DNA from 3 places in the Oceanobacillus sp. FSL W8-0428 genome. Region 3 is predicted to be linked to each of the others. Evidence: riboswitches for the same ligand, from Rfam matches in the RefSeq annotation. Region 3 holds a riboswitch; each other region holds the start of a gene.
What was found. A riboswitch is a leader RNA that binds a small molecule or an ion and turns the genes downstream of it on or off. The one in region 3 is predicted to bind thiamine pyrophosphate.
Positions count from the first base shown of each region.

Region 1 (2,273 bases), 350 kb from region 3:
GATAGATTGGTAACTGTTTTCCTGTGGGCGCTGCGTTCTTCTAATAATTGCTTTGACTCGGGCAACCACTTCTTTTGGACTGAACGGCTTTGTCAAATAATCGTCTGCTCCAAGCTCCAGCCCAAGAATTTTATCAATTTCTTCATCTTTTGCTGTAAGCATTAATATTGGTGTATCAATATCATTTTTTCTTAATTTCCTGCATACTTCCATCCCATCTAGTTTTGGGAGCATTAAATCTAAAATAATTAATTCATAGTTACCCGCAGCAGCCTTTTGATAAGCTTCTTCTCCATCGTATGCTACATCTGTGGTAAAACCGGCATTTTCGATATTATATTTTAGTAAAGTAACAATCGATTGCTCATCATCTACAATTAGAATCTGTTTTCCCATTTAGAAAAATCCCCCCTATTTCATATATATGCTTACGTAGATGAAAATTTCACCCCGAAGCATTTTTTCTCCTGCTGAACAGGAATGTTGATTACTTCTATTTTTCATGTAATCATTTCTTTTATTTTCTTTATTCTACCATTATTCACGAACATAGCCTATTACATAAGTAAATGTTAATAAAACTTAACAAAAACGATGCAAATCATGAGTCATTAAAATTCGGAACGGATCACTCTTATACATTTAATTCTTTATTCTTTACAGAAAAAAACCTGAAGCGATAAATGCTGCAGGTTTTTTGTGTGAGGGAGTTCTTCAAAAGTATAGTTTATTCACAGATTAATTCTCAAGAACATAACCGTCCGTCTATGAATACCAAACTGAATAACAGCGTGTTCTCTGCCCTTTTATTTTAAATTTTTCCTGTTAATGTTCTCGGCTGTTTATAGAACAGAAGAAACACAATAATTAGACTCAGTATAAAAGATGGAATCATATAAGATGAATTATAGATTAATGAATAGAGCCAGGCCGGCTGCCCGTCTACCGCAGATCCGAAGAAAACCATTCCTGCAATATAATGACAAACAAAACGTGCAGCAGAACCCAAAAATACTCCAATTAAAATATAAGAAAAAGCTTTCTTCATCTGCTTACCTTTTATACTTTCCACAACCTGTTTAGAGACTATTCCTGCCAGGCCGACAACAGTAAATGCTAACCCATACTCAATAATCCCCTGTACTGGATGCATAATGAAAGCCGTCCCTGTCGCAACCTGTAATACTCCCCAAAGAAACCCTGATAAAAGACCGCCTTTAAGTCCCCAGCGAAAAGCAACAATAAAAATAGGAATCATTGCAAAAGATACGGAGCCACCTTGTGGCCAGAGCTTAAACCCTATCGGTAAAATATCCAGTAATAATGCGAAGGCAGTAAATATTGCTACCTCAACTAAAAATAGTGTTTTATTTTTCAATTTCTTCTCCCCCAAATACATGACGCTATGCCAAAATCAAATTTATTTTTTTCATAGCTTCAACAGTCTTTTTTTACACAACAAAAAAGTAATGCCAAGGGAGTCTTCTTGATGGCGATATTCTTAAAAGAGAGTACATCTCTACAGAACATCTAAAACTCCGCTCACACATTACTTTTATATCCATCAAAAAGTCCACAATCCCTACGCCAGCGCTAACTGACAGGTTCAAAGGGTCAGAACATGAATAATGTTCACTCTCAGCCAATGGCTCCCCTTGCAGGCTTTTTTTATTCACTTTTTTGTATAGGTTCAGTATAAATCACTTTACAGTAAATCGCAATAGCTTATACTACTTTTGAAGTTTCTTCGCCAATTCTAAAAATGCCTGGACATCTTGTTCACAGATTTCTATTGCATTTTCCCAGAAATCAGGTTTTGTTAAGTCAACCTGCAGATGCTTTTCGGCAAGCTCTTCAACTGTCAATCGGCCTGTATCTCTTAATAAAGCAGTATATTTTTTTTCAAAGTTTCCTTCGTAATCCTGTGCATATGCATAGATTCCCTGGCTGAATAAATATCCAAAAGTATAAGGGAAATTATAAAACGGCACACCAGTAATATGGAAATGCAGCTTAGATGCCCAGAAATGCGGATCATATTCTGATAGATTGTCACAATACGCTTCTTTTTGCGCCTCTACCATAAGCTCATTTAATCTGTCTGTGCTTACCATTCCTTGCTTACGCTCTTCATAGAATTGCTTCTCAAATAAGAACCGTGCATGGATATTCATAAAGAAGGCAATACTGCGCGATACTTTATCCTCCAGCAATGTCAGTTTTTCTTCGTCTGTTTTAGCCATTTTCACAGATGCATCAGCTACAATCATTTC
Region 1 covers NZ_JBBORB010000001.1:3,587,781-3,590,053, reverse strand. The annotation lists gene MKY30_RS17110 (response regulator transcription factor) at 1-396, opposite strand, end outside; gene thiT (energy-coupled thiamine transporter ThiT) at 812-1,399, opposite strand; TPP riboswitch at 1,562-1,666, opposite strand; gene MKY30_RS17100 (M3 family oligoendopeptidase) at 1,731-2,273, opposite strand, start outside.
Region 1: linked by a shared signal. The riboswitch ahead of thiT (energy-coupled thiamine transporter ThiT) and the one ahead of MKY30_RS18885 (ABC transporter ATP-binding protein) in region 3 are both predicted to bind thiamine pyrophosphate.

Region 2 (2,273 bases), 2.1 Mb from region 3:
GATTTTTTTGATTTGTTGAAAGATGACTTTTCCATGTAGTTTAAGTATTGAGATTAGAATAATAAGAAATATTTTTTTTAGAATATCAAAATGGTTGTTGACTCTTGCCTTAGGTAGGAGTCTATTGTTTATTTATGAGGAGGTGAGTTTCATATGCTGACGGTTAAGCAAGTAGCTGATTTAACCGGAATAACGATCAAAACACTTTATCATTATCATAAGATTGGACTGTTAGAGCCGAGGGAAATCACAGAAGCTGGATATCGTTTATATGGGAAAAAGGAATTAGAAAAATTACAGCATATTTTGTTTTATCGTGAATTAGATTTTTCATTAGAGTCTATTCAGAAAATATTGTATGAGAAAAAAAGCCGTTACGATATGTTAATGGAACAAAAGAGACTGATAGAAGACAAGAGAGAACGAATGAATCTGATATTAAATACTCTTAACGAAACTATATATTTTGAGGAGCGTGGAGAAGTGATGGATAATCAAAATATGTTTAAAGGGTTAAATCAAGAACAATGGCAGGAACAGTTAAAAGAGCAAAATGAATATCTGCAGGAAACTTATCAATACGAAATCCCTGTAGATAATATTGAAGCGGAGGAATTAAATGAATCAGCCAGAGAATCGAAAGCGTTTATGGATAAAATGGCTTTTGCTTTAAAAAAGGGATGGACAGTAAATGATGAAAGGGTCAAGCAGCTTATCTCTGAGCATATTAAGTATATCAATGACAACATTATGAAGGTAGACTCACAAGGGTTTGTTGAATCAACGTGGTTTTTTATTACTGATGAATTTCACAAAAATATGTTAGAGAATCAACAAACAGGATTAACTTATTATTTGTATGCTGCTTCTGTTAACTATGCAAAGCAAGGCTAGACAAATTATTCATAAGCAGAAAAAAGAGAGACTGTAAAAATAACTTTGAAAATAAAAAATTATATGTTATCCTTTAATTGTAATTCGAAAATTAAATAGTCAACACTAGGGGAGCTTTTGGCTGAGACGAATATTCGGACCCTTTGAACCTGATCTGGTTAGCACTAGCGTAGGGAAGTGGCAGGAACATGACGATATATAATTCGATCGCTGAATTTTTATATAATCAGGGCCACTTATCCAATGGATGAGTGGCCTTTTTCGTTTCTTCCGCTGATTCTCGGGAAATGAAAGAAAGGAGCAATGGCATGGGCAAACAATTACATCTTATCAGTGATGGAAATTTTACTAAACAGCATTTGCAAATAATTAAGCGGATTCATAGAGATATTGATTTTCTGCATATCCGGGAGAAAAAGAAGACAGCAAAGGAAATCATGGAAATAATTGAAGCATTAGAAAGCATCGAATTTCCATTAGCGAAAGTAATTGTAAATGACCGGGCTGATATCGCTGTGATGAAACAGTGTGCAGGTGTCCAGCTGGCACATCACAGTCCTTCCATGCCGCTTGTGAAAAAGTGCTTCTCTGCGCTCTTAACAGGGAAGTCTGTTCATTCCTTACTGGAAGCAGAACAGGCTCAACGGGAAGGGGCAGATTATGTGCTGTATGGTCATCTCTATCCCAGCAGGTCCAAGCCTGGCCAGCAGCCGAGAGGATTAGCTGACCTTCGGGAAATCACCAATGTATTATCTGTTCCGGTCTACGCTATTGGCGGGATTACTCCGGAACGAACGAAAGAAGTAATGAAGGCAGGGGCAGCCGGGGCAGCGATAATGTCCGGTATTTGGAAGGCGGATAATCCGGTGCAAACTGTCGAGGCTTACCGGGAAGTGTTGGATACTTGGGAAGGTGGGTGAAGGTGAAAAAACAGTTTGATCAAATTATTGTAGGCGGTGGGGTAATTGGCTGTTCTATTGCTTATCAGCTGGCTAAAAGAGGCTATCGGGTGCTGATAGTAGAAAGGGATCAAATCGGATGTGAGGCATCAAGTGCTGCAGCTGGAATGTTAGGAGCTCAAGGAGAATTTGCAGAGAAGAGCCCTCTTTTCCAATTTGCACAAGAGAGCAGAGCATTATTTAAAGATTTATCCGAAGAGCTGTATGAAAAATCAGGGATTGATATTCAGTATATTCATAAGGGGATTATGAAGCTTGCTTTTCATCAGCATCAGTACAACAAGCTGAAAACAATCGCTGCATTTCAGAGAGAAGAGGATAATCCTGCTTATTTGCTGTCCGTAGAAGAAGCAAGGAAGATGGAACCAGGCTTAACAGAGAATCTTCATGCTGTTCTTTATCTGCCCAATGATGGTCAGG
Region 2 covers NZ_JBBORB010000001.1:1,850,387-1,852,659, forward strand. The annotation lists gene MKY30_RS08590 (MerR family transcriptional regulator) at 154-894, shown strand; TPP riboswitch at 992-1,087, shown strand; gene MKY30_RS08595 (thiamine phosphate synthase) at 1,203-1,814, shown strand; gene thiO (glycine oxidase ThiO) at 1,817-2,273, shown strand, end outside.
Region 2: linked by a shared signal. The riboswitch ahead of MKY30_RS08595 (thiamine phosphate synthase) and the one ahead of MKY30_RS18885 (ABC transporter ATP-binding protein) in region 3 are both predicted to bind thiamine pyrophosphate.

Region 3 (2,273 bases):
TTATGTATGAAAAAATGTCTAATATAAGATGCAGGGGAAAACACACTAGGAGAAATCAAGAAGCCTTATTTATTCTGAAAAAGAAAATAGGTAATGGCTTATACCGAGAATTTATTAAATAAAAGAAAAACTATTGAGCAATCGAGAAGAAGCTTTTCTTATTCATTTATAGTAAACTAATAAAAAGGAGGCGTTTTAATGAGTACAATGATTTTTGTTAACTTTCCAGTCAAGAATGTAGCAGATGCCACTAATTTTTACGAAAAAATTGGATTTACAAAGAACGATGACTTTTCTGATGTTCATGCAAGCTGTATGGTCTGGGACGAAAATTTTTATATTATGTTGTTAGAACATTCTTTTTATCAACAGTTCCTCAAAAATAAGAAGATTGCCGATACACAAAAAGAAAATGCTGCCTTAATTTGTTTCGGCATGGAAAGCGCTGAAGCAGTCAAAGAATTTGGACAATTAGCAAAAGAAAATGGCGGCGATGCTTATCGTGTTGATATGGGGGTGCCGGAAGAGCAAATGTATGGCTTGGAGGTATCTGATATTGATGGGAATATGTTAGAACCGATGTGGATGAAACAATAGGGTAATAAATGAATGGAAGAAATGTGGAGAGCTAATGATCTCGTCCTATTAATAATTACCAATAATGACAGGAACCAGCCTGACGCTAATATTGTGGTGTCAGGCATGGTTTGCATTTTTAAATGATATATGCTTAAATAAGCCTTAAGTATTTTACTTCTTTCTTATAGCATGCTGTAGTGTATTCGTTTCAAGAATAAAAACCATAATACACCCTGATTATAAAGGACACCGCTGAAAATAACGCTATGAATGCATCATGCTATTTAATCAGCACTTACAGGTAAACTATTAATTCTAAATTTCATATTTCTATAATCGCTAGGGGAGCAATTTTATTGCTGAGAAAGGAAACTTGACCCTTGGAACCTGATTTAGTTAACACTAACGTAGGGAAGTGAGGTTTACTTAAGTAGGTAATAATCTAGTTATGTACTCATTTCCCATTCATCAATATTTGTTGAGTGGGTTTTTTAATGCTCTTACAGTAGATTCAAATAGTAAGAGATACAATTTAATAAGAATGTAGGGGGACCAGTGTTGCTGGTTGAGATAGTATCCATAAGATAAAGACCCTTAGAACCTGATCTGGTTGAGACCAGCGTAGGGAACATGCAAAGTAATTTCTATCATATGGAAATGTGTGTACCCTGGGCTTCGTGTCCGGGGTATTTTTGTTTGAAGGGAGGCGTGCATATTCAATCTATTAACAAGTGTTATTAAGAAATAAACTTATACTTTTTATCAGAAAGAGGGTGAAAACGAAGGATGAGAGAACAAAATAATAAATTAGCACTTCAGTTTAAAAATGTCGATTTCCAATATAAAAATGATGCAGGGGAGATTCCCATTTTAAAAAACATGAATCTTTCTGTTGCAGATGGTGAATTTGTAAGTATTATCGGTGCAAGCGGCTCAGGAAAATCAACCATCTTTCGTCTTATTGTCGGGCTGGAAGAACTGACCGGTGGATCTATCTATTTAAATGAAAAACAAGTAACCGACCGTTCAGGAAAAGTTGGGTATATGCCTCAACAGGATTTATTAATGCCTTGGCGTACAGTTCAGCAAAATGCAGTTCTTCCGTTAGAACTGCACAAAGAAAGTCGTCTCGATAGAAGAGCTGTCGATAGCTTGCTGGAGGCGTTTGGTTTAAAAGGATACGAGAATAAATATCCGCATGAACTATCCGGTGGGATGCGCCAGCGTGTTTCCTTTTTAAGAGCTACTTTATCCGGTTCTAATGTGCTATTGCTGGACGAACCTTTTTCAGCTTTGGATGCGATGACCAGGTTATTTATGCAGGAATGGCTATTAGAACAATGGAAAGAGCAGCAATCTACTATTTTATTTATAACACATGATATTACAGAAGCATTATTTTTGTCTGACCGCATTTTTGTCATTACTGATACACCTTTTACAACATTTAAAGAGATTGAAGTGCCTTTGGAACGTCCAAGACGGCAACAGGATTTAGGAAATAAAGAAGTGACGGAGCTAAAAAATAATCTGCTGGATCAATTTCGGATGAGGGTGTAATCAATGAAAAATTATCTTTATTCTATTATTTTAATCACAATATTTTTATTTATATGGGAAGCAGGAGCGAGGTTTGTTAATACACCATTTATTTTACCGGCGCCGACTGAAATTGCGATAAAGCTATGGGAATT
Region 3 covers NZ_JBBORB010000001.1:3,941,955-3,944,227, reverse strand. The annotation lists gene MKY30_RS18890 (glyoxalase) at 199-597, shown strand; TPP riboswitch at 911-1,010, shown strand; TPP riboswitch at 1,115-1,224, shown strand; gene MKY30_RS18885 (ABC transporter ATP-binding protein) at 1,366-2,139, shown strand; gene MKY30_RS18880 (ABC transporter permease) at 2,143-2,273, shown strand, end outside.